4 regions of the Peribacillus sp. FSL K6-1552 genome follow, and region 2 is predicted to be linked to each of the others. Evidence: riboswitches for the same ligand, from Rfam matches in the RefSeq annotation. Region 2 holds a riboswitch; each other region holds the start of a gene.
The links. A riboswitch is a leader RNA that binds a small molecule or an ion and turns the genes downstream of it on or off. The one in region 2 is predicted to bind S-adenosylmethionine.
Positions count from the first base shown of each region.

Region 1: it holds a riboswitch for S-adenosylmethionine, as region 2 does, so the genes downstream of both, NST21_RS01750 (methionine ABC transporter ATP-binding protein) here and NST21_RS05970 (methionine biosynthesis PLP-dependent protein) in region 2, are expected to answer to the same signal.
Region 3: it holds a riboswitch for S-adenosylmethionine, as region 2 does, so the genes downstream of both, NST21_RS15905 (YezD family protein) here and NST21_RS05970 (methionine biosynthesis PLP-dependent protein) in region 2, are expected to answer to the same signal.
Region 4: it holds a riboswitch for S-adenosylmethionine, as region 2 does, so the genes downstream of both, NST21_RS12475 (Na+/H+ antiporter NhaC family protein) here and NST21_RS05970 (methionine biosynthesis PLP-dependent protein) in region 2, are expected to answer to the same signal.

Region 1 covers NZ_JBBOST010000001.1:341,899-350,191, forward strand. The annotation lists gene NST21_RS01735 (S8 family serine peptidase) at 1-998, shown strand, start outside; gene NST21_RS01740 (hypothetical protein) at 1,489-2,199, shown strand; gene NST21_RS01745 (hypothetical protein) at 2,862-3,113, shown strand; SAM riboswitch class I at 5,062-5,173, shown strand; gene NST21_RS01750 (methionine ABC transporter ATP-binding protein) at 5,514-6,536, shown strand; gene NST21_RS01755 (methionine ABC transporter permease) at 6,550-7,200, shown strand; gene NST21_RS01760 (MetQ/NlpA family ABC transporter substrate-binding protein) at 7,222-8,094, shown strand; gene NST21_RS01765 (M20 family metallopeptidase) at 8,176-8,293, shown strand, end outside.
Region 2 covers NZ_JBBOST010000001.1:1,233,151-1,241,443, reverse strand. The annotation lists gene fumC (class II fumarate hydratase) at 1-1,242, opposite strand, end outside; SAM riboswitch class I at 1,608-1,721, shown strand; gene NST21_RS05970 (methionine biosynthesis PLP-dependent protein) at 1,806-2,918, shown strand; gene metC (cystathionine beta-lyase) at 2,915-4,096, shown strand; gene NST21_RS05960 (type B 50S ribosomal protein L31) at 4,268-4,516, opposite strand; gene NST21_RS05955 (ABC transporter ATP-binding protein) at 4,662-6,680, opposite strand; gene NST21_RS05950 (ABC transporter ATP-binding protein) at 6,677-8,293, opposite strand, start outside.
Region 3 covers NZ_JBBOST010000001.1:3,313,991-3,322,283, reverse strand. The annotation lists gene NST21_RS15940 (D-serine ammonia-lyase) at 1-450, shown strand, start outside; gene pdxR (MocR-like pyridoxine biosynthesis transcription factor PdxR) at 494-1,891, opposite strand; gene pdxS (pyridoxal 5'-phosphate synthase lyase subunit PdxS) at 2,266-3,153, shown strand; gene pdxT (pyridoxal 5'-phosphate synthase glutaminase subunit PdxT) at 3,155-3,754, shown strand; gene NST21_RS15920 (SDR family NAD(P)-dependent oxidoreductase) at 3,924-4,670, shown strand; gene NST21_RS15915 (TetR/AcrR family transcriptional regulator) at 4,844-5,431, shown strand; gene ssuE (NADPH-dependent FMN reductase) at 5,857-6,393, shown strand; SAM riboswitch class I at 6,725-6,833, shown strand; gene NST21_RS15905 (YezD family protein) at 7,012-7,155, shown strand; gene NST21_RS15900 (phosphoadenylyl-sulfate reductase) at 7,370-8,047, shown strand; gene sat (sulfate adenylyltransferase) at 8,076-8,293, shown strand, end outside.
Region 4 covers NZ_JBBOST010000001.1:2,571,146-2,579,438, forward strand. The annotation lists gene NST21_RS12450 (amino acid ABC transporter permease) at 125-832, shown strand; gene NST21_RS12455 (amino acid ABC transporter permease) at 844-1,557, shown strand; gene NST21_RS12460 (amino acid ABC transporter ATP-binding protein) at 1,580-2,335, shown strand; gene NST21_RS12465 (hypothetical protein) at 2,759-2,914, shown strand; gene NST21_RS12470 (SOS response-associated peptidase) at 2,976-3,647, shown strand; SAM riboswitch class I at 3,975-4,080, shown strand; gene NST21_RS12475 (Na+/H+ antiporter NhaC family protein) at 4,311-5,621, shown strand; gene NST21_RS12480 (alanine/glycine:cation symporter family protein) at 5,720-6,985, shown strand; gene NST21_RS12485 (hypothetical protein) at 7,160-7,558, opposite strand; gene NST21_RS28830 (GNAT family N-acetyltransferase) at 7,652-7,954, shown strand; gene NST21_RS12490 (TerC family protein) at 8,116-8,293, shown strand, end outside.

The DNA of each region.
Region 1 (8,293 bases), 890 kb from region 2:
TAAAAGTCGACGATAGCTTTACGATGACACTCAGCCTTAATAATGTGAAACAGCTTGTCTCGGGAGAATTTAATGTAGAGTACTACAAAGACTTCTTCAAGTTTTCGAACGTGAAGCTGAACAAGGCAGTCAAACAATATGCAAAGGAAAAAGGCTTACAGGTATCACTAGATAAACCTGTTGTGACGGAAGGTACATTCAATAATAGTTTGAAAATCGGTGCTTCCATTACTGGAAATGCATTCAGAGGACTGGATGGAGACATGCCGTTCCTCGATGTAACGTTTAAAGTATCGAATGATGAAGTTTACGATGAAATTCCTGGATTTGAGGTAAAGAAGGGGTCTTATAAGAAATCCGGACAAACAGCAGACACTGCTATTCCTTTTTACAACACTGAAGATCTTAAAGTAATTCCTACACATACACAGTTGATAGGATCCATCAATCCGGAAGCATTTTATATATATGGTTCGGGGACGGAATATTTGAAAAAAGCGGATTATTCAAAAATAGGAGCACAAGTATACGCTCTTTCCAGAAGCGGTAAAAAGTATAAAGGAACAATTAATAAAAATGCATCTTTCACGATCAATGGTATTCCGGCTTCCGATCAAGTATATACAGCAGTTTTCGAAATTCCGGGGCATCTGAAAGTGATGAAGAAGTTCATTCCTGGATATCATGCAAAAGGTGAGCTACGTGGGCAATTTTTAAGAATTGGTCAGAGAAGTCTTGCAGGGGATGTGAATGGCGACAAAATGATTGATATCCTCGATATCCAGAGTGTCGTTGATGCATATGGTACGAAGGATTCATCCATCGTGCCGCAAGATATCAATCAAGACGGAGAGGTGAACGAGACAGACATTCGCTTCGTTGAGAAAAATTTCTTAACGAAGGGACCGGATGCGCCTGCCGATAAACAGCCAAAAGAAAAAATTGGCAAAAAAGGTCTGGAATACTTCCTGCGCCTGATCGGATTGGAGCCAAAGTAATAGCAATAGCAAGAATAGAAGGGGAGGAATGCAGAGCATTCCTCCCCTTCTATTTTATAAAATAAGAAGAGCAGAGTTAAGAAAAGTTGATAAGTCCTCTTTTTTAGAAGATATGTACGGAATACTAGATTTCTTCAACAAAAGGCACCGGCCCATCAGGTTAACGCTGCTGAATCTCCTTTACTCCTACACCTGCTTCAATTAAAAGGGGGAAATCTTGAGTATAAAGGCTGGACAGTTTGCTAAAGGCAAGGGCCAGGCGCTAGGCCCAACCAGATGTAACACCCACAATGGATAAGGCTAGATAGAGGCTATACAAGAGAAGGAAGGTAAGCGAATAGATGATCTAAACGTATATGGAAGTAGAAGAAAGGAAAAGGAAATCTTATCGGTATCCCTAACAATTTCTGGATAGTCTACACTTATCTAGACAGAAAATTTAAGGTCAGGTAGACTACAGATACAACTAGTTATAGAAAAGAGGTCCGATATGCGACGTGATATTCAACAAAACGAACGAGCTTTCTCTTCCAAGGAAGTGGCAGAAGAAGTGGGGATTGCAACTCCCACTGTTCGAAAGTATGGTCAAATCTTAGAGCGGAATGGATATGAGTTTTTGAAAGATGGAGATCGACGTATCTTTGTTCAATCTGACATCGGAGCGCTTATAGCGCTACGCGATACGGACAAGCCCCTAGACGATACAGCTAAAGACCTTGTATATCAACAAAAAGAAAGATTAGAAGGATCCTATGAAACAGAGGTAGCGATACCCGATACATATGAAGAAAATTTACCCCAGGACCCCAATCAATTAAAAGAGGTCTTAATGTTTTTAGTCAATGAACTCGCAGCCACACGTGAAATGAATGTCCAACTGACAAACGATATGTCAGAGCTTAAAACAAAGGTTTCCCGGCTCCAGCAAGATCATCATGTTATAAGTTCTAGTATTGGAAATTCAGCGCAAAGAACTAATGCTAAAATTGAACAATTAACTGAACAACAAAATAACCATTACGAAACATTGCTACAACAAGAAAAACAAAAAAGTGAACTCTTACAAAAAGAAATACAAAATATGCGGGTCGAACAGAAAAAAGAATGGACTTCCCAAAATGAGTTTAATAAACGTTTAGAAGAAGCGATACAAAATCGTTCAGAAAAATGGTGGGGGCTTTTCTCCATATTCAGAAAATAAGGTGGCCGTTAAGTTTTTTTGCCCAACTGTGTAATGATTCTTGGAAGCAAATTATTGATGTAGAAACATTTGATAAATCTTTTTTTAATATATAATGATGGATAAAAGTATTGAGATACCAATCCACAAAACTTTAATAAAATCATAAAGCTATATGATTCGCGTAGCTGAAACACAGAATTAAGAAAGAGTATTTCAACTTTACAGGATTTGGTACCTGCTATGTAAGAGCTCGGCGATACCAATGTATTGACGTTCTAAAGGCAAACGAAGGCTCAATTGAAATTCATTGGAGATTTGTTTAAGCGATATGCATCTAAAACAAAATACACAAGCAAGCAAAAAAGGCATGCTTGATAAAAAGGGAGTTGAGGAGGTTGAAAACTTGCATTCAAAAACAAGAGTCCTCCTTAATAGAGTTGCTCCAGACAAGGGTTGACCCTCTCCTTTTTGTATGTTTCGTATCGCTGGGCGATATAACATGCAAATAAATTCAAAACCTTTAGGTTTAATAGAAAAGCTGGGTTCGATATACAAACATGATATACATCCGAATGAACGAGTATTCTCTTCTAAGGCAGTGGCAGAAGAAGTGGGGATGCAACACCCACTGTTCAAAAGTATGGTCAAAACTTAGAACGAAACGGATATGAGTTTATAAGATGGTGATTGCTATCTTTATTCACTCCGGCATCGAAGCGCTCATAGCGTTACGCGATACGGGCAAGCCCCTAGACGATACAGCTAAAGACCTTGTGTATCAACAAAAAGATAGATTAGAAGAAACTAATGGATCAGAGATAGCGATACCTGATACATTTGACAATTCAATCCATAATCCCAAACAATTAAAAGAGATTAAAATTGTTTTAATCAATGAACTCGCAGCTACGCGTGAAATGAACGTCCACTGACAAACGATATGCCTCAGCTTAAAACAACAGTTTCCCAGCTCCAGCAAGATCCATGTCCTTAATAGTGTTCCTCAAGAAAGGGGCTGATCTGTTCTTTTGTGTGTTTCGTATCGCTGGGCGATATAACATGCAAATAAATCTACAGAACCTTCATCTTTAATAGAAAGAGGGAGCCGATATGCGACAGGATATACGTCCGAATGAATGAGCATCCTCTTCCAAGGAAGTGTCAGAAGAAGTGGAGATACAAAATCCACTGTTTGAAAGTATGTTTAAAACTTAGAGCGATATGGATAGGAGCTGTTTAAAGATATCGATTGGCATATCTTCGTTCAATCCGATATCGAAACGCTTATAGCGTTACGCGATACGGGCAATCCCCTAGACGATAGAGAGAAGAACCCTTGTATCAAGAAAAAGAAAGATTAGAAGGAACCAATGAAACAGAAATAGCGATACCCGATACATATGACAATTTATTTAACCCATGTTCCCATTCAATTAAAAGAGATCTTAATGTTATTAACCAATGAACTCGCAGCTCCGCGTGAAATGAACATCTAACTGACAAACGATATGTCATAGCTTAAAACTGAACAACAAAGAACCCATTACGAAACATTACTGCAATAAGAAAAAGGTTTCATTACCTTTTCTTTAGTCTCCTTTACGATATTCAGGTGTTAATTTACGTTATGACTATTTAAACCTAAGGCACCCAAATCAAAAGCAGGAATTCCTTTGTTCCAACTATTTGGAATCACCATTTTCAAATTTCAACAATTTCCCGAGAAATATCTACAAATTCTGAGTAGATATCGACAAAATTAGAAGTTTTTACCCGATATATATGACAATTTATTTAACCCATGTTCCCATTCAATTAAAAGAGATCTTAATTTTTAACCAATGAACTCGCAGCTACGCGTGAAATGAACATCTAACTGACAAACGATATGTCTCATAGCTTAAAACTGAACAACAAAGAACCCATTACGAAACATTACTGCAATAAGAAAAAGGTTTCATTACCTTTTTTTTAGTCTCCTTTACGATATTCAGGTGTTAATTTGCGTTATAACTATTTAAACCTAAGGCAATCAAATCTAAAGTAGAAATTCCTTTGTTCCAACTATTCGGAATCACCATTTTCAAATTTCAACAATTTCCCGAGAAATATCTACAAATTCTGAGTAGATATCGACAAAATTAGAAGCTTCTAAATAGCGATTTGTTTTTGCTGATAAGAAAGTAGACATACTATAGAATTCAAACCCTATCGATTGTTTTTAATTAAAAGAAATAAACTCTTCTAAGGAAAGAGCTTTTATAAAGATGCTAAAGGTGAAGAAAACATGTGTAGTCTTCCTTCCCTGTAATAATAAATGAACTTTTATTATTACAGATATGAGGGCAAAGGGTCCTCACATATTTAAAACAGATGCAAAAAATTTTATAACCGCATTTTCACCACGAAATATATGGAACTATATATTATTGTTTTTTCTTTTTGATACTAAACGTACCGAAAGTTTGCTATCAAAAAAAGGTCAAAAACTCAAAAACAAACGTAAACCCCAATCAAAAGATTGTAAGAGTGGAGGTCGCAGGGAGCTCCCCGCATGGATAAGGCAGACCGTGAGTAGCAACCCGAATAGTGAGTTTGCCAAAAGTTTGCCGTTATTTTATCAAGGTACAGAGCTTTCCTTATGAGGAAGGAAGTCCTGATCCTGACTGACTTCGTAATGTTTTCGTTTTTTTGTAATAGAGTCTATGCCTAGGTTGACCGTATACATGGTATGCAGGGCAAAATCTGACCTGTCTTAAGGTATAGTTAAATGAACGATTAATAATTATACTGTAAAAATATTTTAGATTATTCAAAATAGAGTTGACATTAGGAAAATTTGAATATATAGTGGAGAACATAATTAAATAAATACGTTATTTCTTATCAAGAGATGTGGAGGGACTTGGCCCTATGATACCTCGGCAGCGGGTTTTTACTTTTGTAAAAATACTGTGCTAATTCCAACGGACGAAAGTTTGAAAGATAAGAAGGAGCTTTTCTTAGATAATTAAATTAAGAGTTTACTCTTTTTTATTTCTAAAAGAGGCCTCTTCTGTCTGATGACGGAAGAGGCCTCTTTTGTTTATTCAGAATGTATATGGTTATTTGGAGAATTGGTGCAATTATTCGTAGGTTTCGCGCACTAATCGTGAATTATAAGCAATTACTCGTGAGTTTGACAGAATAACTCGTGAGTTTCACACATTTACTCGTGAATTGTGAGGAATTACTCGTGAGTTTCGAAAATTTAACCCTATCATTATGAAACTTTGCAAAGCTCTTCTCAGGATAATGAATTCGTACAAATAAACAGCATGGGGGGAGACAGAATGATTGAATTTCAAAATGTTAAAAAGGTATATAAAACAAAGAAACAGACTGTTGAAGCTTTGAAAGGAATTAATTTGACAGTTGAAAAAGGCGATATTTTTGGTGTTGTCGGTTATAGCGGGGCCGGAAAAAGTACGTTGATTCGGTTAGTCAATCTACTCGAACACCCTTCAGATGGACAGGTTATTGTTGGGGGGAAGGATTTAACCAAATTGAACCCGAAGGAATTACGGGCAGAAAAGAAAAAAATTGGCATGATTTTTCAACATTTTAACTTACTTAACTCAAAGACAGTTTTTGATAATATTGCCATGCCGCTAGTTTTATCGGGAACTCCTAGTAAAGAAATCAAAGAGCGGGTAGGCGAGTTGTTAGAGTTCGTTGGCTTATCAAGTAAAGCAAGGAGTTATCCGGAACAATTGTCTGGCGGTCAAAAGCAACGAATAGGGATTGCTAGAGCGTTGGCTACCAACCCATCGATTCTTTTGTGTGATGAAGCGACGTCAGCATTGGATCCTCAAACAACGAGTGCTGTATTGCAACTCTTAAAAAAAATTAATAAAGAATACAATATTACCATATTGCTAATTACTCATGAAATGTCTGTAATTAGGGAAATTTGCAATAAGGTTGCGGTCATGGAAGGCGGACGCGTGGTTGAACAAGGTTCTGTGTTTGATGTCTTTGCTAGGCCCCAAACAGATATCGCAAAAAACTTTGTACGAACTGTTATTCACGACGAGATCCCACAAAGTTTCCTGAAAAATACCGGATCATATATTCCGATTATTTGGAAAATTAACTTTATTGGTACTACATCAGGCAATCCTTTACTTTCAACCATCTCGAAGAAATTTGATGTTCATTTAAGTGTATTATCAGCCAATATTTCTGAAATTCAGGAAACGCCTTTTGGGAATTTGATCATCGAAGTGACAGGGAACAAAAATGAGGTGGACAAGGCTTATCAATATATTAAAGACGAGGGGATTCTCGTCCAGGAGGTGCAGATAAATGGGTAATACGCTTTGGGGAATGGAAATAACGGCAGGCCAGCTGTCGACAGCTTTCGGTGACACACTTTATATGGTAGCCATCTCATTGATATTTTCCGGGCTGATTGGACTTCCGCTAGGAATCTTACTTGTCATTACAAGAAAGGGTCACATCCTGGAGAATAAATGGATCTTTAATGTATTGAACCCGGTCATCAATATATTGCGGTCGGTTCCTTTCATCATCTTGCTTGTAGCACTTATTCCGTTTACGAGAATGATTGTCGGCAGTGCGATCGGAACGAATGCGGCCATTGTTCCGCTAATCTTTTACGCGGCTCCTTATATTGCCCGGCTTGTGGAGAACTCCCTGCTGGAAGTGGACAAAGGAATTATAGAGGCAGCCCAGGCAATGGGAGCAACGACTTGGCAAATTATTTATCGCTTTTTGATTCCTGAGGGACTTAGCTCGTTAATTCTTACATTTACAACTGCGACAATTGGCCTTGTTGGATCTACTGCTATGGCAGGTGCTGTCGGTGCAGGTGGGGTAGGAGATTTAGCCTTAGCTTACGGTTATCAAAGGTTCGATACGATGACGATGGTCGTCACAGTAGCGGCGCTCGTGATCATCGTTCAATTATTGCAATCCACCGGGAATTTTGTTTCAAGAAAAATCAGAAGAAGATAAAAATAACAGGAGGTAGGAGAAATGAAGAAAATCTTATTAACGATCATGGTATTGGCATTGGCCATCGTGGCTGCAGCATGCGGGAACGAAGAGGGTGCATCAGGCGGTTCGGATGATGTGAAAACAGTGAAAGTCGGTGTCAGCAGCGGGGATACGAGAACATGGGAATATATTGTTGACTTAGCGAAAAAGGATGGGCTGAATATCGAACTTGTCACTTTTAATGATTATATCCAACCGAATCTTGCGTTAAGTGAAGGGGAAATTGATGCGAATTCATTCCAAACAGTTGCCTACTTCGATGAATTTGTTAACGATCAAAATTTGAAATTAGAGGCCATCGGGTCAACTGTTATTGCACCTATGGGCCTTTATTCGAAAAAACACAAAGATCTCAAAGATCTTCCAGATGGCGCTACGATAGCTGTTCCGAATGAAGCAACAAACTTTGGACGTGCATTACTGCTTCTTCAAGAAGCTGGTTTGATTACATTGAAAGAGGAATTTAATGGATCGGGATCATTAGATATTATTAAGGGAAATCCGAAAAAATTGAAAATCAAACCTGTTGCTGCCGGCAATACGCCGCGTCTATTGGATGATGCCGATGCTTCAGCCATTAATAATAATTTTGCAGTTGAAGCAGGCCTTACTTTAAAAGATGCATTATTCCATGAAAGTAAAACGGCGAAACCATATATTAATATCATTGCGGTTAAAAAGGGAAATGCCGACCGTCCTGAGCTACAAAAATTAGTGGAGCTTTATCAATCGAAAGAAGTGGAAGCGTTCATTGAAAAAACGTTTAAAGGAAACACCATTCCTGCATATGTTTCTGTAGATGAATTAGTGAATTACCAAGATGCTTGGACAAAACCAGCCAATGAAAAATGATGAATAGAACAAAGTGAAGGAATGCCGGATGGATTCAAGGTGCCTGTCCGGCTTTTTAAACCAAAAAGGGGAGATAAGAATATGGCGAGAGAATTAGTGCAGAAGCAGCATCAGCAGATCATTGAAAATCACATCGACCTTCATTCCGAATTATATATCGAAACGAGTCAAGCCATTCATGCAAACCCCGAAATTGGGA
Region 2 (8,293 bases):
GATATGTGGGTTCAATGCTGTTACTAGCATAAGAGAACGGTCAACATTTTCTTTGATTTTATCTTCATTCGCTGTGATGCCTACTGCACAATTATTGTTGAAGGAGTGAATGCCTTCTGTCAATAATTTAACAGTTTGTAGGAAGTTATAAATGATAACTGGTTTGAATACGTTCAATTCGAAGTTACCTTGGCTTGCTGCAAATCCGATTGTTGCATCGTTACCAACAATTTGTGTAGCAATCATTGTTAGCGCTTCACTTTGTGTAGGATTTACTTTACCTGGCATGATAGAGCTGCCTGGCTCGTTTTCAGGAATAGCGATTTCACCGATTCCGCTTCTTGGGCCGCTTGCCAGCCATCTAACATCGTTCGCAATTTTCATTAAGTCCGCTGCTAATGCTTTTAATGCGCCATGAGCGTAAACAATTTCGTTATGACTTGTTAATGCATGGAACTTATTATCCGATGTTACGAAAGAATGTCCTGTATCCGCCGCGATTTGTTTTGCAGAAAGTCCTGGAAATTCTTTTTTCGTATTGATCCCAGTACCTACAGCTGTACCGCCTAGTGCTAGATTCAATAGTTTTTGACTGCTTTCTTCAATCATCACTAAGTCTTTATCAAGCATCGCTTTCCAACCAGAGATTTCTTGGCCTAAAGTTAGTGGTGTTGCATCTTGAAGATGTGTACGTCCAATTTTCACAAGATCCCAGAATTCTTTTTCTTTTGCTGCAAAAGTATCACGAAGTACTTTAATCGCCGGTACTAATTTTTCAGCAACTTCCATATAGGCTGCAATATGCATAGCCGTTGGGAATGTGTCATTAGAGCTTTGCGCCTTGTTGACATCATCATTTGGGTGAAGGGTTTCGGACTCACCGTTTTCTTTTAACCATTCATTCCCTTTGTTAGCGACCACTTCATTCACATTCATATTACTTTGCGTGCCACTGCCTGTTTGCCAGACCACAAGGGGGAAATGTTCATCAAGTGTACCTTCTAGAATTTCGCCACAAATTTTAACGATGGCATTCTTTTTCACTTCTGAAAGATCACCAAGGTCATAGTTCACTTTAGCTGCCGCTTGCTTTACGTATGCAAACGCACGGACTAATTCAATCGGCATTTTTTCATTACCAATTTTGAAGTTGTTACGGCTTCTCTCGGTTTGTGCTCCCCAATACTTATCAGCAGGAACTTTCACTTCACCCATCGTATCTCGTTCGATTCTGTATTCCATGTGTTCTCCTCCTATGTTTGCACTATCCACCGAAAACCTTATGTATATGAAATGAATAATGACATATTATTAATTCTTCTCTCTATACATTGTACAAACTTTATTATTTTAAAGCAAAGAAACAGAACAAAACCTTCCCTATATTTCAGAAAATCCATTTAATTAAACAAAGTCTTTTAAAGAATCTCAACACCTTATACCATCGCGTTTTCCACAATATTTAGGGGTTTTTCATTGGACCAATCATGTTTTGAAAACGCTAGTCCTAATTAACCAATAAAGAATTATCGAGCAATATTTTCCCAGAATGTTCTTGACAGCACTTTATATATATAGTAAATTCAAAAGAAATTGAATAATCTAAACTCTTATCGAGAGAGGTATAGGGAATGGCCCGATGACACCTCAGCAACCTTCATTTGTTTCAAACCAATGAAAAGGTGCTAATTCCACAAGTTTGTGAACTTGGAAGATAAGAAGAATGACTCGTCCATACTTAACCAAGTCTTCTTCTTAAAGAAGACTTTTTTTATTTTATAAAACACAAAGGAGCAGTGAAAACTATGTATAAAACAGAAACATATCTTGCTCAACTAGGTAATCGCAGTGAAACCGCGACAGGAACAGTCAATCCGCCGGTTTACTTTTCGACAGCTTTCCGCCACGAAGGAATTGGCCAATCAACTGGATTCGATTATACAAGGACAGGTAATCCAACACGTCAACTTTTGGAACAATCCATCGCCAACCTTGAAAGAGGTGACCAAGGGTATGCCTGCAGTTCAGGAATGGCGGCCATCTCTACCATACTAGCCTTATTTAAATCAGGTGATGCATGGATAGTCAGCGAAGATCTATATGGTGGTACATATCGTTTGCTAGAACAAGGTTTTAAAAAATGGGGCTTACAGTGTGACTATGTAAACACTTGTTGTTTAGAGGATATCGAAAAAGCTATTACTCCTCAAACAAAAGCCATCTTTATCGAAACTCCCACTAACCCTCTTATGCAGCAAACAGATATTAGCGCTGTTGCCGCACTTGCCAAACAATTTAATTTACTTTTGATTGTTGACAACACTTTTTATACGCCGCTTCTGCAGCAGCCTATCCTGCTTGGAGCCGATATTGTAATCCATAGCGCAACGAAGTATCTCGGTGGTCATAATGATGTTCTGGCTGGACTAATCGTGGCTAAAGGTGCAGAATTATGTGATTCGATTGCCTTCCATCATAATGGAACAGGAGCGGTGTTGAGCCCATTTGATTCATGGCTGTTAATGCGCGGAATGAAAACCCTGGCACTGCGGATGGAACGTCATGAAAAGAACGCCAAAATCCTTGTAGATTATTTATCAGAACATGAATGTGTAACGGACGTCCTGTATCCCGGCAGAGGTGGTATGATTTCTTTCCGGATAATTGACGAAGCAGCGGTCAATCCATTTTTACAATCACTTTCATTAATTTCATTTGCAGAAAGTCTTGGAGGCGTTGAAAGCTTCATCACCTATCCGGCTACACAAACACATGCCGATATCCCTCTTGAAGTTAGAACTGCTAATGGGGTTTGTAATCGACTTCTACGCTTCTCGGTTGGCATCGAAGACAGCGACGATTTAATTCAAGACCTGCAACAAGCATTTGCACATGTAAAAAGGGAGGCACTACGATGACAAATCATGATTTCAGTTTTGAAACCAAATTACTTCATAACCAGCATAAATTCGATCCGACAACAGGCGGTGTGAGCGTCCCTATTCAGCACGCTTCCACTTTCCATCAAACTGATATCGATACATTCGGCAAGTACGATTACAGCAGGAGCGGAAATCCAACACGGGAAGCACTTGAAGATATCATTGCCGAGCTTGAAGATGGTACTCGCGGCTTTGCCTTTTCATCAGGTATGGCGGCCATTTCAACAGCATTCCTTCTGCTTTCTGCTGGCGACCATATCGTCATCTCAGAAGATGTGTATGGCGGTACGTTCCGGATGGTTACAAGCGTGTTGACCCGCTTCAACATCGAGCATACTTTCGTTGATATGACGGACCTCGAAAGCGTTAAATCGGCCGTTCAACCTAATACGAGAGCGATATACATTGAAACACCTTCAAATCCATTGCTTAAGGTGACTGATATTAAAGCCGTTTGTGATATCGCAAAAAAAGTCGGCGCATTGAGTTTTGTCGACAATACATTCTTGACACCAGCTCTGCAAAAACCGCTGAACTTAGGGGCGGATGTTGTCCTTCATAGTGCGACGAAGTTTTTATCCGGACACAGTGATGTCGTAGCTGGGCTTGCTGTCGTAAAAGATCCTGAATTGGCTGAAAGACTCGGTTCCCTTCAAAACTCCTTTGGTGCGGTACTTGGTGTCCAGGATGCCTGGCTTGTTATGAGAGGTCTGAAAACCTTGTCTGTACGAATGGAACACTCCCAAAAAGGAGCAGAAAAAATTGCAGACTACTTAAAACAGCAGCCATTAGTGAAAAAGGTGTATTACCCTGGTCTTACTGATCATCCACAGCATGCAATCCAGGAAGGACAGGCCCTTGGTGCAGGTGCAGTTTTATCATTTGAACTAGAAAGCGAAGAAATTTTCCGCTCATTTGTGAACACTGTCGAACTTCCTGTTTTTGCGGTTAGTCTTGGAGCAGTGGAATCGATATTATCCTACCCGGCAAAAATGTCCCATGCTGCCATGCCTGCTGATGAAAGGGAAAAACGAGGCATCACCAACAGCCTGCTTCGTCTCTCTGTCGGCCTTGAGAATCCAGATGATTTAATTAAAGACTTTGACGCTGCTCTTGTAAAAAGTGCAAAAGCGCATGCTATTCCAGTTAAATAAAATAAATAGAAAAAAAGGGTGCCTGGAGCAACCCTTTTTTCTATTATTAAGATTTTAAATGAGGCATTCACTACGTTATTACTAAAAAATTTATAAACCTTAATTTACCCACGAGTTCTTCCATCTCCCAAAATAAAAATAAAGGCCATCGATTTCTCGATAGCCTTAACATCATTTCTTCATATTATATTTTTCTAGGAAGCGATCCACACGTCCGCCTTTTTCAGCAAATTTCTGCTTGCCGGTATAAAAAGGATGCGTATCTGAACTAATCTCTACTTTTAATAAAGGATAAGTTTGACCGTCTTCCCACTTAATTGTTTCATTAGATTTTTTCGTGGAGCCTGTAATAAATTTATAACCACTGTTAGTATCCATAAATACTACTTGCTGATAATCAGGATGAATTCCTTGTTTCATTATTATCACCTCTTCGTAAGTATATTTATATATTAAACGGAATGATTACTATTATCAAGAAATATGATTGAGGATGCCGTTACACCGGCACCCTCATTTTCTGAAAAATTATTCTTAATTTCTCCCTTCATTATTCCACTAGGTATTATCCAGCCATTCCCTTATGCGCCCCAGCCTGCAGTTCATACATTTGATAGTACTTTCCTTTCAACTCCATTAATTCTTCATGTGTCCCCTGCTCAGAAATCTGCCCTTTATCCAGTACAAGAATTTGATCGGCATTTTTAATCGTGGAAAGCCTATGTGCAATGATAAAGGTCGTTCTTCCTTTCTTCAGTACTTCCATTCCTTCCTGGATAATGGCCTCTGTTTCTGTATCGATGCTTGCTGTGGCTTCATCCAAAATCAAAATCGCCGGATTAAATGCGAGCGCGCGTGCAAAAGAGATTAGCTGCCGCTGTCCTGAAGACAATGTCCCGCCTTTTTCAATAACCGGCTCATCTAGCCCTAGAGGCAGATGCTTCAGCACTTTGTCCCCGCCTACATCTTTTAATGACTTTTCAACCATTTCCCTTGTGATATCTTTATGATTAAGGCTGATATTGGAAGCTATGGTTCCAGTAAATAAATATGGATCCTGAAGGACAATTCCCATATGCTCTCTAAGAGTTTGATGAGGAATATCTAAAATATCCCTTCCATCAATCTTGATTTGTCCTTCACTACTATCATAGAAACGGAACAACAAATTCATTATTGAACTTTTTCCCGAACCAGTATGACCAACTAAAGCTACTGTCTCACCTTGTTGCGCAGAAAATGAAATGTCTTTTAACACATATTCATTTTCTTTATAGCCGAATGAGACATTTTCGAATTGCACGTTTCCTTTATATCGTGAAATGTTTTCATCACTGACTTCTAATCCCTGCTCATCCAATAAACTGAATGCCCTCTCCCCTGCAACAAGAGCTTGTTCTAGGTTAGCAAACTGATTGACAATCCCGTGAAGCGGATGAAGCAGACGACTGATCAAATCAACAATTGCATACATCAACCCTAAAGAAATAGCTGAACTTGCTGTAAGCGACATCCCTCCGAAATACCAGACAAATGCTATTAGCGCCATAACCTTAATGACACCAATCAAGTTTCCTCCCGTTAATGAATTTAAATTGAGCATTTTATTTTGATACGAGTAATGCTCCCGGTTCAATTTTTCGAAAGAATGTTTTGTCTCCTTTTCACGCCCGAATGCCTGAATGACGTTCATTCCTTGAATGGATTCATTGATCATCCCGTTAATATCACTGACTCGTTCCCGAATGATGTGATTATATTTCGAGGCGAATTTGCGATATACCTTCGTCCAGATAACGATAATGGGGATAAGTATAAGGCCCATGAGCCCTGCACGCGCATCCAAAATATACAAAGCAATGAGAACACCGATAATATTAATCGTGCTTGAAAAGAAGTTGGCGAGCACCGTCACATATAACTCTCGAATCGCCTCAGTGTCATTAGTAACCCTAGCAACAACTTTCCCAGCGGGCATATTATCGAAATAACGAATGGGCAATCGGGAAATGTGTGTAAAAATATCATTTCGCATCTTCTGAATAATTCGATTCGCAGCTTTCTGTAAATAAAAACTCTGCCCATATTGAAAAACAGAAGAAATGATAACAAGACCAAAGTAAAAAGCTACAAGCTTCATAATTCGCGGAATTTCTGGTTGGTAAAACTCCATTAATTCCTGACTTGTTAATTTCTCTACTGATATCATTTGCTCTTTTCCGTTTTTCTCAATTATTAATGTTTGGTTTTCTAAGGTTCTATCGCCATCGATGGCAACAGCTTCATTGACGAAGACGAATTGATTGCCAACCTGCAATACATGGACTTCTTTTCCTTTCTTCTCATCTTCAGTAAAATAATCTGCCCGTTTATACCAATTATCACCGTACTCGACAGCATCTTTCCCTTTTTCCGTTTCATACCAAGAAGATTCGATACCAAGTATGTGAGAATCAATGATTTTTTTAGCGATGAATGGACCCGTTAAGTCAGCGGCAACGGAAAGCGCTAGCATGATTAGGGCACCAATAATCAATTTTTTATAAAGAGCAGCATATTGATAGAGTTTCTTTACGACCTTCATGCTCTCACCTCCGTTTCTGCGTCAACTTGCTGTCGCTCATATTGCTCCCTATACCAGCCATTTTGCTTCAGTAAATCTTCGTGAGTTCCTTCTTGGATAATCTCCCCGCTGTCCAACACGATAATTCGATCCGCATGCTGAACGGCTGATAAGCGATGTGTTGTGATGATGGTCGTTTTCCCCGACCGTTCATTTTGGATATTTTCAATGATTGTCGTTTCTGTCTTTGCATCGACGGCTGATAAGGAATCATCCAATATAAGGATTTCCGGATTTTTAATCAGGGCCCTTGCAATCGAAATCCGTTGCTTCTGCCCACCTGAAAGAGCGACCCCCTTTTCACCGACAAGTGTCTCAAGACGCTTAGGCAGCATCGTTAAATCCTTCTCAAAATCCGCAAGCCGGATAGCTTCAGCCAGTTCATCTTCCGTTGCATCCAATTTACCGAATAAGATATTGTCTCTCACAGACTTTGAGAATAAAAAATGATCCTGCGGAACGTACCCGATCCATTTACGAATATCTTCAAGCCCCAGTTTCTCTAACGGCATACCTGAAAAAGCAATCTCCCCGTTTCCTAATGGATATTCCCGTAGTAACTGCTTCACGAATGTCGTTTTTCCACTTCCTGTTTTTCCTACGATTCCCAAGGTCTGCCCACGCTCAAGTTGAACGGAAATATTGGAGAGATTAACAACTGTTGAAGATGGATACGTAAAAGAAACTTCATCAAATTTAATATCTTCCGGATTAGAAATCCTCTCCGGCTTCAATGAATTTTTCACATCCGCTTCATAAGAAAGAGTATCTTGAACACGGTCAAGCGAAGCATTCCCCCTTTGCATGACGTTGATTAGTTCACCCACCGCAATCATCGGCCAGATTAACATTCCAAGATACACATTGAATGAAACAAGACCTCCTAGTGTAATGGTTTGTTGAAAAACAAGATAGGCACCGTAACTCAAACTGATTAAATAACTGATACCGATGATAATGCTAATCGTCGGGTCAAAGAGTGCATCAATTTTCGCTACCTCGAGGTTTTTACGATATACATCCTCAGTCATTTCATCAAATCGCTTTTCGTCCTCCCGTTCCTGAACATAGGCCCGGATGACCCGTACACCAGAAATGGATTCCAGCACTTTGTCATTTAAGTTACCAAAGGCTGCCTGTGCATCCGTAAAACGTTTATATATTTTTTTCACGTAAATTTGCATCATTAGGGCCATGATTGGAAGTGGCAACACCGCCGCAATCGTCAATTGCCAGCTGATAGTTGCACCCATCATAATCACAACCGTGATAGTAAATAGAACTGAGTCAACGAGCGTTAATATCCCAAACCCAGCAGTGAGCGAGATTGCCTTTAAATCATTGGTGGCCCTTGCCATTAAATCTCCTGTCCGGTTTTTTTCATAAAAAGCCGGTGTCATTTTCAACAAGTGCCCCATAAACCCGGATCTAAGTTTTCGTTCGACCAAGTTTCCGCCGCCGAATAAAAGATAACTCCATAAGTACCCAAATAGATAGCTGACACACAAGACAATGAGCAAATAGATAACGTATTTCATGATTCCTTCTTGCGTCATGTTGCCGTTGTTCATGTC
Region 3 (8,293 bases), 2.1 Mb from region 2:
TTCGAAGACGATGTCCATTGCTTTTTTGCAGAGCCAACACATTCGCCGTGTATGTTGCTTGGATTGGCAACGGCACTTCATGACAAAGTCTCGGTACAGGATTTTGGAATTGATAACAAAACGGAAGCAGATGGACTAGCGGTCGGAAGGTCATCTGAATTAGTTTCTAGTATGATGACATCAATTCTAAGCGGCAGCTATACAATACAGGACAAAAGATTATTTGACTTGCTTCGAGAACTGGCTGAGACAGAAGGATATTATTTAGAGCCATCTGCCCTCGCAGGAGTATATGGACCAGTTCAATTGTTCAGTAGCGAAGAGGGAAAACAATATCTCAAGGATCAAAAACTTCAAGAAAAAATGAAACAGTCCACACATATTATTTGGGCTACAGGTGGCAGCATGGTACCAAAGGTCATGATGGAAGAATATTTAACTAAAAGTTAAAAAAGAAAAAGGAAGTTTACATTTGTGAACTTCCTTTTTCTTTTTAAAACCCCCAGGAGTTCAATAAAAGATGAATAGCTTTTTCCAATTCTGCTTCAGGTATCCCTGCAAAGCCTAATATTATTTTAGGAGGATGTTCATCTATTTTCTCAATGGAATAAGTAGAAAGTCCATATATTTTAATGTCGTCATCAGCCGCTTTTTGAATTAGTGTTTGTTCATCCATCCCATTTTTCACGGTGAGAACAATATGCAGTCCTGATCGTTCACCAATGATTGATATTTGTTGATGATAGGGTTTAATCAAATCAATCACTTTTTCTAATTTACGGCGGTAAACTTTCCTCATACGATTTAAATGTTTTTCAAAATCTCCCTCCCTCATAAACTCTGTTAAAACATGTTGGTCAATCCTTGATACGGTTGAATGGTAGAAAGATAATTCCTCTTGATACCTCTGTAACAACGGAGCTGGAAGAACCATATAACTGATACGAATTGAAGGCATCAATGATTTGGAAAACGATCCTAAGTAAATCACTTTTTCTCCAACATCCATACTTTGTAAAGAAGGAATCGTTTTTCCACTATAACGAAATTCACTATCATAATCGTCTTCGATAATATATCTATTTGCTGCCCCTTGGGCCCAATTCAACAATCGTGTACGTCTGTTAACAGACAGAATCGTTCCATAGGGGAAGTGATGGGAAGGGGTTACATAAACTACATCAATTGAAGACTGCTCAATAGGGTTGACCTTCACCCCTTCTTCATCAACTTCTAATGGATATACATCATTTGGATAGCTACGTAAAATACGATAAATCAAGTGATAACCGGGATCTTCGACTCCGTATATGGTGGTTTTATCAAAAAGAAGAACAAGCTGCTGTAGTAAAATTTCCAGTCCCGCACCAATGATAATCTGTTCAGGGACACATTGGACCCCACGAGCATGATATAGATAGTGGGCAATTTCACAACGTAATTCATATTCACCTTGAGAATCTCCCAGTAAAAGAAGGTCTTGATGAGATTCATCGATTTTATTTTTAATATACTTTCGCCATTTTTCAAATGGAAAGTTCTCAGTATCAATTTGGCTTGGGTGAAAATGATAGAGCAATTCCCTTACTTTATTATCATTCTGTTCTAAGGGAACATTGTCAGTTTGAGTATACTCTAAATCCTCAAATGTTTGTATGTAGTATCCCTTTCTAGGAATAACTTCAACGTATCCTTCAGCAGTTAATTGTTCATAGGCAGTCTCGACGGTATTTTGACTAATCTGCAGAAACTCCGCTAATTTTCGCTTCGATGGCAGCTTCGTTCCAAAGAGAAGACGTCCATCAATTATCTCTTTTTTAATATGCGAATATAATTGTTCGTATAATGGTTCTTCACTCATACGATTTAAGTTACAAGTTAACATATTCATTTTGCTTCCGCCTTTTTTAAATAATTCGTATCTGACCCCATTAAATTATTGAAAACTGATACTTTCAATACGGTCATCTATTTTTTATACTAATTAACAAATCTAAAAAATGCAAATATTAGGGGGGGAGCAGAGGAAAAATCATTAGGAACTGACCCCATTAAATTATTGAAAACTGATACTTTCAATACGGTCATCTATTTTTTATACTAATTAACAAATCTAAAAAATGCAAATATTAGTGGGGGAAGTAATGGAAAAATTATTAGGAACTGACCCCATTAAATTATTGAAAACTGACACTTTCAATACGGTCATCTATTTTTTATACTAATTAACAAATCTAAAAAATGCAAATATTAGGGGGAAAAGTAATGGAAAAATTATTAGGAACTGACACAGTAAAAAGAGGAATGGCACAGATGCAAAAGGGTGGCGTAATTATGGACGTCATTAATGCAGAACAAGCAAAAATAGCCGAAGCAGCGGGTGCTGTTGCTGTCATGGCTTTAGAAAGGGTACCTTCTGATATTCGTGCAGCTGGTGGTGTAGCAAGAATGGCAGATCCTCGAATCGTTGAGGAAGTATTGAATGCTGTTTCCATTCCGGTCATGGCTAAAGCAAGGATTGGTCACATTGTTGAAGCAAGGATTCTGGAATCAATGGGTGTTGATTATATTGACGAAAGCGAAGTGCTGACGCCTGCTGATGAAGAATATCATTTGTTAAAAAGCGATTTCACAGTACCTTTTGTATGTGGATGCCGTGACTTAGGCGAAGCTGCACGCCGGATTGGCGAAGGTGCATCGATGCTTCGTACAAAAGGAGAACCTGGGACAGGAAATATTGTGGAAGCTGTTCGACATATGAGAAAGGTTTTGTCCCAAATTCGTAAAGTGAGCGTAATGAGTGACGATGAATTAATGACAGAAGCAAAAATCTTAGGTGCTCCTTATGAGATTCTAAGAGAAATTAAGCGGACAGGTAAATTGCCTGTAGTTAACTTTGCAGCAGGTGGAATTGCTACTCCAGCAGATGCAGCACTGATGATGGAACTGGGCGCAGATGGCGTATTTGTGGGTTCAGGTATATTTAAATCAGAGAATCCTGAAAAATTTGCAACTGCAATCGTTCAAGCGACTACATATTATACTGATTATGAATTGATTGGCCGGCTGTCAAAAGAGTTAGGTAGTGCAATGAAAGGTATTGATATTTCTAAGCTTGCTCCATCAGAACGGATGCAGGAACGTGGCTGGTAATATGATAACCATCGGTGTTTTGGGTTTACAGGGTGCTGTTGAAGAACATTTAAATCAAATTAAAGCTGCAGGTGAACAAGCTATAATTGTTAAAAAACCTGAACAGTTAAAAGAAATTGATGGCTTAATTATTCCAGGCGGAGAAAGCACTACGATGAGAAAGCTCATGGATCGTTACGGATTTATGGAACCCATCAAAACCTTTTTTGAACTAAAAAAACCTGTCTTCGGTACATGTGCGGGAATGGTATTGGCCGCAAAGAAATTGACTGGGGATGAAGAGGCTTATCTTGGATTAATGGACATTTCCGTGAAAAGGAACGGATTTGGACGTCAGCGGGATAGTTTTGAAGCACAACTCTCGATCAAAGGAATGGAAGAACCATTTACAACTGTCTTCATCCGGGCACCATTCGCGGAAGAAATTGGTGAAGACGTAGAGGTACTAGCTCTTTATGAAGATCATGTTGTTGCTGCGAGACAAGAACATGTCCTGGTTAGTGCTTTTCATCCAGAATTAACAGGGGATAATCGTTTTATACAACTCTTCATCGAAATGGTGAAAGAATCTATCAGTAAAGTTGAAGTAAAAATGTGCTAAATATTAATGAGCTGTCCTATTTTAATAGGGCAGCTTTTTGTTTGCAATAAGATATAAAGGGAACTTTAAAAAAACATCATTTCGCTTGAAATTATAATTCAATAAATCTATAATAAATAAGTGAGTAAATACTTACTTATTTATTTTGAGCGTTGAAAGTGGAATTTATATGACAGCAAGAGTGGCAGTTATTACTGGTGGAGCAAGTGGAATAGGCCGTGCAACATGTCTAAAATTTGCAAAAAAAGGGGACAAAGTCGTTGTTGCGGATTTTAACGAAGCCATGGCAGAAGAAACTGTTGAACTGATTAAGGCAGAAGGCGGAGAAGCTATTTTTGTTAAAACTGATGTTTCAAAGCAAGAAGATGTGGAAGCATTGGTTAATATCACTGTAGATGTTTATGGAAGAATTGATATCATGTTCAATAACGCCGGCATAGGTGCGGGTGGCATGATTCTTGAACAAAATATGGAAGGGTACTTTAAATCGATCGGAGTAAACCAACATGGTGTGGCTTTTGGCATCATGGCAGCCGGACGTAAAATGAAGGAATTAGGAAGTAAGGGAGTTATTATAAATACTGCTTCGGTGTTTGGCTATTTAGCTTCACATGGGACTTTCGCATATCAGGCTTCTAAAGGCGCTGTAAGAATGATGACACAAACAGCGGCTTTGGAATTGGGTGCTTATGGAATACGAGTAGTAGGTATCGCACCAGGCGGTGTGGATACTCCAATTATCCAAGGTTATAAAGATATGGGAATCATCGATAAATTGAATGAAAGCCAAATGCGCGGCAAATTAATTAAGCCGGAAGCAATTGCGAATGCTGTTTATCTACTATCATTAGATGAAGCTGATGCAATTAATGGCAGTATTGTTATGGTTGATGATGGGTATGCATCTTTTAAATGATTTTGAAAAGGAAAACATCGTCCTAATCCGACGATGTTTTCTTTATATGTCTTATATGACTAATGCAAGTCTCATAGACCAAAGGTTATATTGACCGATTGGTATCATCAGGCTATTATGGAAAATAGATCGGACAAGCCGGTCTTATCTTTTTTAAAAGAAGGTTGATATTTTTGAAAAAAGGGCAGCAAACAAAAGAACGGATCATTAATGTAGCCCGGACTCTTTTTGCCAGTAAAGGTTTTGACATGACCAGAACGAATGAAATCGCTTCTGCCTGTAATGTTTCCGAAGCTACGATTTACAAATACTTTGACAGCAAAAAAGATTTGCTTTTGGCTACGATTACTCCTAGTGAAAAAGAAGATGCGGAAGTTGAGACTAGCCACCTTTCTACGGATGAGCTTGTAGAGAATCACGTTATCACATTGATAAAAAAAATTCTTGAAAATAAAGAACAGTATTCGATATTATTTCGAGAAACTCAATACGATCAAGAAATTTCTAAACAATATGTTGAGCAAATCTTCAAGCCAAATGCTAAGCTTATTGAACTTCAGAAGAGAATTGATACTGGAGAGATTCACTATATTTCCGATATTATCTTATTTAATGTAGGAATTATTTCTTTTACATTAGCTTTATCGACCCATTATGAGATTCATCAACAGAAAACGGAACCGTATTTTACTGAGGAACGAATAAAGAGTATTGCTCAGCTTTTAGTATATGGGATTCATGGAAAAAGCAATAATACATAAATGAACGGTCATATTTAAGGCGTATGAATCAACAAGCCGCAAATATGACCGTTGCTTTATCTACTATTAGTATTAGTTGTTCAAGCTTGTACCTCTAGACTTGACGATACATTGTGCAAACTAGTGTAAGCCGAAGAATGGAACTATACCTGTTATTTTGGAAATGCAAAAATTAAAAGGTCAAGGAAGAAACAATTTGAAATTTTAGGAAAAATAGTAGGGGATAACTGAGAAAAGTTTCTGAATAGGTTATTCACATTAATCCCGAGTTAAACACTTGACTTTTATTTTTCTGAATATTACGATGATTATATGATACATGACTTACCTAGGCAGGATTCTTATCCGATTTATTAGTGATTGAGTGATTTTTATTGAATCAGCAAGTCTTATCGCAGATAAGAAAATAATAGGAGGAAATTTATATGAGCGAAATCGTAATTTTATCAGGCAGTCCAGCGAGTCCATCAAGAACTGACATCTCTCTAAAACATGTTCGATCACTAGTTGAACAAGAGGGGTTTACCACTGCTTATTACTCTATAACGGATTTTTCCGCAGATGATCTATTCCAAGGCCGGTATAATAGTGAAGATATAATAAAGCTTTCAGAAAAAATTCAGGGAGCTAGAGGTATCATTATTGGTTCACCAGTATATAAGGCATCTTACACAGGCGTGTTAAAAGCTTTGATTGATTTGCTACCTGAGGGTGCATTTAAAAATAAGCCTGTTCTGCCAATTATGATTGGTGGAAGTAACAGGCATTTATTGGCGATTGATTACGCACTTAAACCTTTAATTTCAATTTTAAAAGGTGAGCCGTTGCAGGGCTTATATTTTGTAGATAAGGAAATAGATAAGCAGAATCCTGAAAGCCCAATTAAAGATGGCGAATTAGTTGATCGTGTGCAAAGTCAGGTGCAAGAATTTGTTGAAGCGATTCAATTAAGAAAGAATTAAATGCTGTTAATAGACGAAAAGTAAAGGCTTAAGGTTTTGAACTATTTTTATTTTCATGAGATTAAAGATTATTTATGTACAATCATAAAAACTAATTAACTTTAACAATTAGGCCTTAAACAATTGTAAAAAGAGGTAAGTAATGAAATAGACTCATTTTTTTAGGAGTTTCTCTTAAAAATGAGTCTATTTTCATATTTAACTGATACAATATCCGTTCAAGGAAAAGTGTGTATAATAATAACAGTTCACCCATTTTATTAATCCAAGTTATTTTATAAGAAAACTCCATTGACAAGGAATAAATATATGTTAATATTTAAAATAATAAAACTTATCCAGAGCGACGGAGGGAATTGGCCCTTTGAAGTCCAGCAACCTGCATGATGGATGCAAGGTGCTACATCCAACAAAATGTTGATCATTTTGGAAGATAAGGTAAAAAATATTACCTTGAAAATCTTTCCATCATGGAAGGATTTTTATTTCTGTAAAATTCGTTTGCAAACCATAGCATTGTAAGATGTTTTGGAATATATAAATTTAAGAAAATGCATTTTATAAACGGGTCAGCTATACGATAAGCTAGTCTCGGATTTTCTTAAAGGAGGAACTGGCTTGGAAAAAGAGAATCAGCTGGAGGAAATATTTGAACGCCTACAAGAAATGCTTAAGTCGATGAAATATGGATCCATAACACTTATCGTCCAGGATGGTAAAATTATTCAAATGGAAAGAAATGAAAAGCTGAGAATTAAATAAGGTATCTGCTGACTAGAAAACTAGAGGTGGATTTAACTGATAAAAAAGAGAGTATTAGTTAAATTCGTCTCTTTTTTCTAGGGTCTTTTAAGCGTTAGAAAACATCAGCGAGTATTAATCGCAAGTTACTCTATTCTGTGAAACATTTAGCAAGTTTTTAGAGGGGGCTTTAAGAGTGTCTGCATTAGTAAACTATGAAAATTTCGACACAGAGATTTTGCCTGCATTTCCTGAGGACAGTGAGACAAAAGGTGCTTTAGAAGTTCTTGAGTGGGCAAATTCCCAATATGGTAACAAACTCATTTATGCATGTAGTTTCGGCATTGAAGGAATAGTACTTACGGATTTATTGGCAAAGGTCAATCCTTCAGCCAAAATTGTTTTTCTGGATACGGATGTTCATTTTGAAGAGACTTACAAATTAATTGAACAAGTTAAAAAGCGCTATCCGCAGCTTTCAATTGAAATGAAAAAGCCGGCATTGACGCTTGAGGAACAAGCATCTGAATATGGAGATGAGTTATGGCTCCGTGATTCAAATAAATGTTGCAGCATACGTAAGATCGCGCCGCTTACTGAGGTACTTTCAACGGCAACTGCTTGGCTCTCGGGACTACGCAGAGAGCAATCTGAAACAAGAGCATTAACGGAATATATTAATCAAGATAATAAGTTTAAATCAATTAAAATATGCCCGCTTATTCATTGGACATGGAAAGATGTTTGGCGCTATGCCCATAAAAATGGACTTCCATATAATGTTCTTCACGATAATGGATATCCTAGTATTGGCTGTAAAACATGTACGGCACCTGCAATCAATGCCGATGATTTACGCTCAGGACGTTGGCAGGGCGCGCAAAAAACAGAATGCGGATTACATTTATCTTAATAAATAGAAAATTTAGGGGGAAATTAGCATGACAGTTAGCTTACCGCACGGAGGAACGTTGATCAATCGTTGGGAACCAGACTATGATATTACTAAAATAAACAACTCAATCGAAATTGATGAGATTGCTTTAAGTGACCTGGAATTAATAGGTACTGGGGCCTATAGTCCTATTAAAGGATTCTTTACAAAAGATGACTATCAAGCAGTGGTTAAGGATATGAGGCTTAGCAGCGGCCATGTTTG
Region 4 (8,293 bases), 1.3 Mb from region 2:
CCTCAACTCAAACCTAAAAAGTAAAGAAGTGGCAAGTTTTTGTATATATACCTCTAATATTGAAGAATGATTACGTTTTGAATATTGAACCCTTTCAATAGGAAAAAGAAGATGGATGTGAAACATGGAGAAATACTTTGATGTAAGTTACATAGTTGAGTCAGTACCAATGTTAATTCCTTTTCTAAAAGTAACATTAATGGTTGCTGGTCTCTCAGTCATATTCGGGACAATCTTAGGTTTCATCTTAGCAGCAATGAAAATAGGAAATAGTAAAATTGCTAAGAAAATTGCCAATGGTTATACAACAATATTAAGATGTACACCATCTATTGTTCTCCTATTTCTAACTTATTATGGGATTCCGGCAATTGCAGATAATTTTGGCGTAAACCTAAATGACATTGACAAAGCGGTATTTGTTGTTATTACCTTTTCGCTTCAATTTGCAGCTGCCATGTCTGAGGTTATCAGAACATCGTATGAATCTATAGATAGAGGGCAATTTGAAGCTGCAGTAAGTGTAGGATTAAGTAATACACAAGCGTACTGGAGAATTATTTTACCGCAAGCTTTTGTAGTTGCTTTACCAAACTTCGGTAACAGCTTACTTGAGTTGATGAAAGAAGGGGCCCTAGCATATACAATCGGATTGATAGATATCATGGGGAAAGCAGAGCTTATAATCGCTGGGAATTATAATACTCATGCATTAGAAATTTATCTTGCTTTAGCTGTTATTTACTGGATATTATCAATTGCTATTGAACAACTATTCTTAAAATTAGAGAAGGTATTTAGTAAAGGAAAACAAGTGATAACAACTACATAGGGGGTGACAGAGTGTCAGAAGGATTGGATTATAAATTTTTAGTGGAAACCTTTTTTGTAGCATTATCAGGGGTGCCCACCGCGTTATTCATTACAATTGTAGCTTTACTTGTTGCGCTTCCGTTAGGATTTTTGCTTGCTTTAACAAGAATAAATCAAATTCCGGTTTTAAATCGTGTAGCACAGATATATGTTTCCTTTGTAAGAGGAACTCCTGTCATAATTCAAATTTTTATTATTTATAGCAGTGTACCCTTATTGCTAGCTTCGATATTTGATAAGTATAACATCGAAATGAATGTATACGATGTAAATCCGATTTGGTACGCATTCATTGTTTTTTCATTGAATACGACAGCTATTCTAATAGAAGTGTTTCGTTCAGCAATAAGCACAGTGAGTAAGGGACAACTAGAAGCTGCTTATTCAGTCGGATTAACAAATGTCCAAGCATTTAGAAGAATTATCATTCCACAGACATTAGTTGTAGCATTACCAAATATTTGTACAGCAACAGTCAATCTAATTAAAGCAACATCTCTAGGATATGCGTTGTCATTGCAAGAAATTACTCTAAGAGCCAAGGTAGCTGCCAATGTAGGCTACAATTATGTTGAGGCTTATATTGATATTTTTCTTGTATACCTGATTTTATGTAGTTTAGTAGAGTATTTATTTAAGCTGTATGAAAAACGTTTAAGTAGGTATAGAGCAGTAGGTATTTGAAATGAAGCAGGAGGTGGCCATGATGTTAGAAATTACAAATATCCATAAATCATTCGGAGAAAATGAGATTTTAAAAGGTGTAGATTTAAAAATAGAAAAGGGTGACGTGGTAGTAATTCTGGGCCCAAGCGGTTCAGGAAAGACAACATTACTTCGATGCATTAACTTTCTTGAAAAAGCAGATCAAGGACATGCAATTTTTGGGGATATTGATGTAAATCTTAAAACAGCATCAAAAAAGGCGATTCATGGAATTAGGCAAAAGATAGCTTTTGTATTTCAAAATTATAATCTGTTTAATAATAAAACGGCATTAGAAAATGTGACAGAAGGTCTTGTTATTGGAAGGAAGATTGCGAAAGCAGAAGCAAATGAGATTGGTAAAAAAGCATTAGATAAAGTAGGTCTGTCAGAAAAATACAATGCTTACCCTATTGAACTATCAGGTGGTCAGCAACAAAGGGTTGGTATTGCGAGAGCAGTTGCTTTAAATCCTGACATTATTCTATTTGACGAACCAACTTCTGCACTTGATCCTGAACTAGTCGGTGAAGTTTTAACAGTAATGAAGCAAATAGCAAAAGAAGGAACAACCATGTTAGTAGTCACGCATGAAATGTCTTTTGCAAAGGATGTAGCAAACAGAGTAATATTTATGGATGCTGGTGTAGTAGTAGAAGAAGGATCACCTAAAGATATTTTTGTGAAACCAAAAGAAGAAAGAACAAAGAAGTTCTTAAAAAGGGTCTTACCAGAGGATTATATTTTTTACATTTAATTTTTAAATGAAATTAAGTTAATAAGAAAAGGGTGAATTTTTGAAGCTGATCCCCAGTTATAGATTAATAGCGATCACTCTATACATATAAGTAATTAAAACGAGCGCATACTTGTGTTGAAATAATAAATCATTCAGTAATAATCAACGAAATTATGGGCTTTAGTGTAGCCTATATGAAGTAGACAAAAAACGAATTAACTATGAGAACCTGGTTGGGGATTTCGTGTAAATAACTAGTAATCCTACGAGATGAAATTAACGCTTCACTTGATCACTAGATTAAAAAAATGCATAATTGAACGTATGTTTTCAATGCTTTTCTCCTTTCGTTTAGTTAATTGATGACGGTGCTCTTTAGTTTTTACAAGTGAGTTTTTGGTTTATAATAACAATTATCAAGTCTTATCAGGGGGTGAAACTTTGAATGAATATAATGTTACAGTTAAGAATGGCAGCACATTAATTCTGTCAGAAATTATTAAAGCTGAAGATGAAAGAGAAGTCCTTGGCACACTATTGATTACTAGCGAATTATTTAATCAACCTTTTACTGACATTAGGATTTTAGAACGCTAATTTGTTACTGAACTCTCCATTTGTTACAATCATAATAAATCTTAAAACAGTAGGCGATATTATGTGCGGGCGTTTCACCCTTTTCACTGACATTGAAGAAATAATTGACAGGTTTGATATTCAAGCTCCATTTAATGCCGAGTACCAATTCAGCTACAACATAGCACCTTCTCACTCTGTCTTATCCGTTATTAATGACGGATCTAGGAATCGACTTGGATATCTTCGTTGGGGACTCATACCTTACTGGGCAAAAGATGAGAAAATGGGCTACAAGATGATTAATGCCCGAGCGGAGACCATTGCTGAGAAAACAAGTTTTAAGAATTCGTATAAGAAGAAACGGTGTTTGATACTTGCCGACTCTTTTTATGAGTGGAAGAAGGCACCAGAACGAAAAATACCTATGCGAATAAAACTTAAAAGTAATGCCCCATTTGGAATGGCTGGTCTCTGGGAATCATGGAAATCACCTGAAGGTATCACGATATATTCCTGCTCAGTTATTACCACTACTCCGAATGAGCTAATGACTAGTATTCATGATCGCATGCCAGTTATACTTAAACCTGAAGATGAAAAGACTTGGCTGGATCCTTCAATTAATGATACTGCATATCTGCAGCAATACTTAAAATCATTTGATACTGAACAGATGGAAGCTTTTGAGGTATCAACTGATGTGAACTCACCTAAAAATAATTCACCTAAGTTAATACACCAAATTTGCTGAGAGGTCCTAGGACCTCTTTTTGTTTTTCTCTTTTCCTATTAAAGATGAAGTACTTTATCATCGTTCATAAGTTCCTCTTTACTCATTTGAAAAAACCTCCTTATAAAATACTTTAGGCTACACCTTGCGGAAATACACAAAATACTGTACTCTTATATTTGCTTTTCGATGCGGGTATCGATGTCACTTTCCTAGAGTGAATGGATGAAAAGCTAGGGCTGCAAAAAGACAACTTAGCAATGAACAATGCAGTGAACTTGTTAACCTGCCTGATTCTTTACTCGTAGACATCGGAACATTTGATAATATCATTACGTAATTTGGATCTTCTTATCAAGAGAGACGGAGGGACTGGCCCGAAGATGTCTCGGCAGCAGACTTAATAGGAGTGCTGTGCCAAATCCAGCAGGCGAATACGCCTGAAAGATGAGGAGGGTGTTTTTTATAGATTAAAAGACCTCTTCTTATTGTTTAATAGAAGAGGTCTTTTTTCACGTTCAAGGGTTTAGCTTTAGCTTTGTATTGGCTATTATGCTTTTGGAGTCATGCTTACAATAATATGAAAGAAATGCTGGATCTTACTAGAATTTTTTTACCGAATTAGTTCAATGAAAAAGGGCTGTGACATATTTGTCATGGGAAAAATAAAAAGAGGTGTTCATCATGAGTACAAACAATAAAGGGAATCCTTGGGCTTTAGTCCCATTTGTCGTTTTTTTAATTTTATTTATAGGTTCCGGGGTTATTACAAGAGATTTTTATTCATTTCCGGTGATTGTGGCGATTGCGATTGCATCAGCGGCTGCATTGGCAATGAATCGAAAAGAGTCTTTCAATCAAAAAGTTGAAATCTTTTGTAAAGGTGCCGGGGACTCCAATATTATGTTAATGGTTATCATTTTCCTTTTGGCCGGTGCTTTTTCAGAAGTGGCGAATGGAATGGGTGCGGTAGAATCAACGGTGAATCTTGCGTTATCGGTTTTTCCGCAAAATCTATTAATGGTAGGTATTTTCATTATCGCTTGTTTTATTTCTCTATCTATGGGGACAAGCATGGGAACAATCGTAGCGCTAGCACCTATAGGTGTAGGAATTAGTGAACAAACCGATATTTCGCTTGCCCTTTCAATGGCTGCCGTTATTGGTGGTGCGATGTTTGGTGACAACCTATCTTTCATTTCAGATACGACAATCGCAGCTGTTCGAACGCAGGGAACGAAAATGAAGGATAAGTTTAAAGTGAATTTTTTCATTGTTTTACCTGCGGCCATCATCACATGTGTCATCCTTGGTTTTTTAACAATGGGTGAACAAGCAGCTATCTCTCAACATTCCTATAATTGGGTGAAGATTCTACCTTATCTTTGCGTTTTGATCACTGCATTAGCTGGAGTCAATGTGTTCCTTGTCCTCTCCATCGGTATTGTGTTTGCCGGAATTATCGGGTTAGCGGATGGTAGTTATCAACTGATGGGAGTCATTCAAAAAATTGGGGATGGAATGGCGGGAATGTATGAGATCTCTTTTCTTGCCATTTTAATTGCTGGTATGGTGTCAGTCATCAAACATAACGGCGGCATCGATTATCTTCTCCACGTCGTGACCCGTAATAGCAAATCAAGAAAAGGTGCTGAATTCAGCATTGCCGGTCTGGTCGGTTTGACAAATCTATCTACGGCAAATAACACGATTTCTATTATCATTGCCGGTCCGCTAGCCAAAAACATTGCGGAAAAGTATGGCATCGATCCCCGTAAATCGGCGAGTTTGCTTGACGTTTTTGCTTGTTGTATTCAAGGGTTAATTCCATACGGGGCACAACTGCTTGTTGCGGCGGGGGTAGCACAAATTTCACCTGTAAGTATTTTACCCTATTCTTTTTATCCAGTATTAATTGGGATTTGTGGAGTCATAGCCATTTTGATTGGTTTTCCGCGATTTTCAGGGAGTGAAGAGAAGAAACATACTTCTTGAAAAAGTGAATTAAACAGAAAAACACCCTGAATCTTTAGATCTAGGGTGTTTTTTTATATGCGGCTTTTGGGAGAAGGTGCCACAGCGGATAAAAAAGGGTGACATCGTTTCAGGCTTTTTGCATCAGTACTGCTTCACGGGTTGGAACAGGTAACCTTGCAGGTGTTGCCATAGCCATCACAATGGGTGGTCCAGGAGCCGTTTTCTGGATGTGGTTAATAGCACTTATCGGGTCTGCCTCTGCCTTCATTGAAAGTACACTTGCACAAATTTATAAGGTCAAGGATGGCGATACATTCCGAGGTGGCCCTGCTTATTATATGGAAAAAGCATTGAATGCCCGTTGGATGGGTATCACGTTCGCTGTATTGATTTCGCTTACATTTGGGCTTGCTTTCAACTCTGTACAAGCCAACACGATCACAAGTGCGTTCAATGAATCGGTTGGGATCGATAAGTGGGTTACGGCAATCATCCTTGCTCTTGTTACGGCTGTCATCATTTTTGGAGGCATTAAAATGATTGCAAAAGTATCTGAAGTCATCGTACCGATTATGGCAGGAGCATATGTGATAGTAGCGTTGATTATCATTATCATGAATATTACCGAGTTACCGGGTGTTTTTGTTTTAATCTTTGAAAGTGCTTTTGATGGATTAAGGGAAGTTGCTGGTGGAGCATTAGGCGCTGCCATGATGCAAGGAATCAAGAGAGGTCTATTTTCTAATGAAGCCGGGATGGGTAGTGCCCCTAATGCAGGTGCGACAGCAGATGTCAGTCATCCGGTAAAACAAGGGCTCATTCAGTCACTTGGTGTATTTGTGGATACACTTGTCATTTGTAGTTCGACCGCCTTCATCATTTTGGTCTCAGGCCTGTATACATCGAAGGAAACAGATGGTATAGTCCTTACCCAAAATGCACTTGGTACGGCATTAGGATCTTGGGCTGGCATTTTCCTTGCCATTATCGTACTGTTATTCGCCTTTAGTTCCATAGTTGGTAACTACTATTATGGAGAGTCGAACATTGGCTTTATTAATGAAAATAAAGTTTGGTTAAACTTATATCGTATCGCAGTCGTAGGGATGGTGATTTTCGGTTCGCTTGCTTCACTCAAGTTTGTATGGGGTCTAGCTGACTTGCTGATGGGGTTAATGGCCATTATCAACTTAATCGCCATAGCATTACTTGGAAAAATTGCATTTGCTGCACTAGCCGATTATCAAAAACAAAAGAAGAGTGGAAAAAACCCAGTTTTCCATGTAAACAATATTAAAGGTTTGAAGAATGTGGAATGTTGGGGTGATCCATCCGATAATGTGGATGAGAGTAAGAGCAATCGAAAGTTAAAGATAAATTAAGGCCTTTTAGCTTGTAGACAAAGTCCCCTTTTTTAGGGACAAGTCTATAAGCTTTTTATGTATAGGCGATGTTAAATCTAAATGTTGATATGTATACATTAAGAAAGGGAACTCTTGATACATATTAAGTTCCCTTTTTAATTCAACTAACGCTACCCTTTACTTGATTAAGGATTACTCCAAAATCAACGTTATATTTTTATTATCAAGGATAATTTCTTCTACCCAATTAAATATAGTTGAACCAATGTTCATTTTTGCATCCCTTATTTCTTTAATTACTTTTTCTTCATTACTTGGATGGCAATTTTTCAACATCTCATTCAGTATGGTTATTGTTTCTCCGTACCCTAAATCGATTTTAGATTTGACAGAATTTCTCCAAAAAATTGTATATTCTTCTTCAACTTCTATATCACCGAAACCACCAAACAAAATATCATTAAATGCATCGAGACTTCCATTCCACTTGTATTTTCCAGAGAGAACTACATTCGAAAACTCGTTACAGAGTCCATTAAAGTCCGAAAAATTTTCACCATCTAAGACAAAAACTTTGTTAAATTTAATCACCTCTAATACATCATTTTCGTTATTTTAAATAAATCGCCTTCTTCAACTCAATACTTCTTTAGTGAAATAAGAATTAACTTGTCAAACTGAATTTTGACACAGGACGTAACTTCTATATATATTTTAAACGAACTTCAAGGTTTAGAGATAGGAAAAAAATTATTAAAAAGACTCCTTCCTGAATTTAAGAGTTTAGACTTCAATTCAGCTAGTGTTAAAGTGTTAGAGAAAAATAGTTCTTGCCACTTCTATGAGGCAATGGGAGCTAAAATAGTGGATAGCATGTTAACAAACATTGCAGATGATAACTTAAATTATTCGTTTATAGGTGGGAGGATATCAGCATATAAAAAGCATATGTCCTTTCTTATTCCACTATCGGGGCAGAAGAGTTGAATAAGGAAGTGGATACGTTGAGACAATATTGGAATAAGAAAAAGGCAAACTTTCTTTAATATAGGCTGGATGGTATATAATACCGATAATACAAAACGTTATTAAACTCATGTAAGCATACTTATACTGGCTTATGAAGTGATAATTTATAGGGGGATAATATGGAACTTTCTTTATTATTAGAGTATGGCTGGGTATTAATTATTTTGATTTTTTTAGAAGGTTTATTATCTGCAGATAATGCTTTAGTTTTAGCTATTATGTCAAAACATTTACCAGAAGAACTGCAAAAAAAAGCGATTAATATTGGGTTGCTATTAGCTTTTATATTTAGGATTG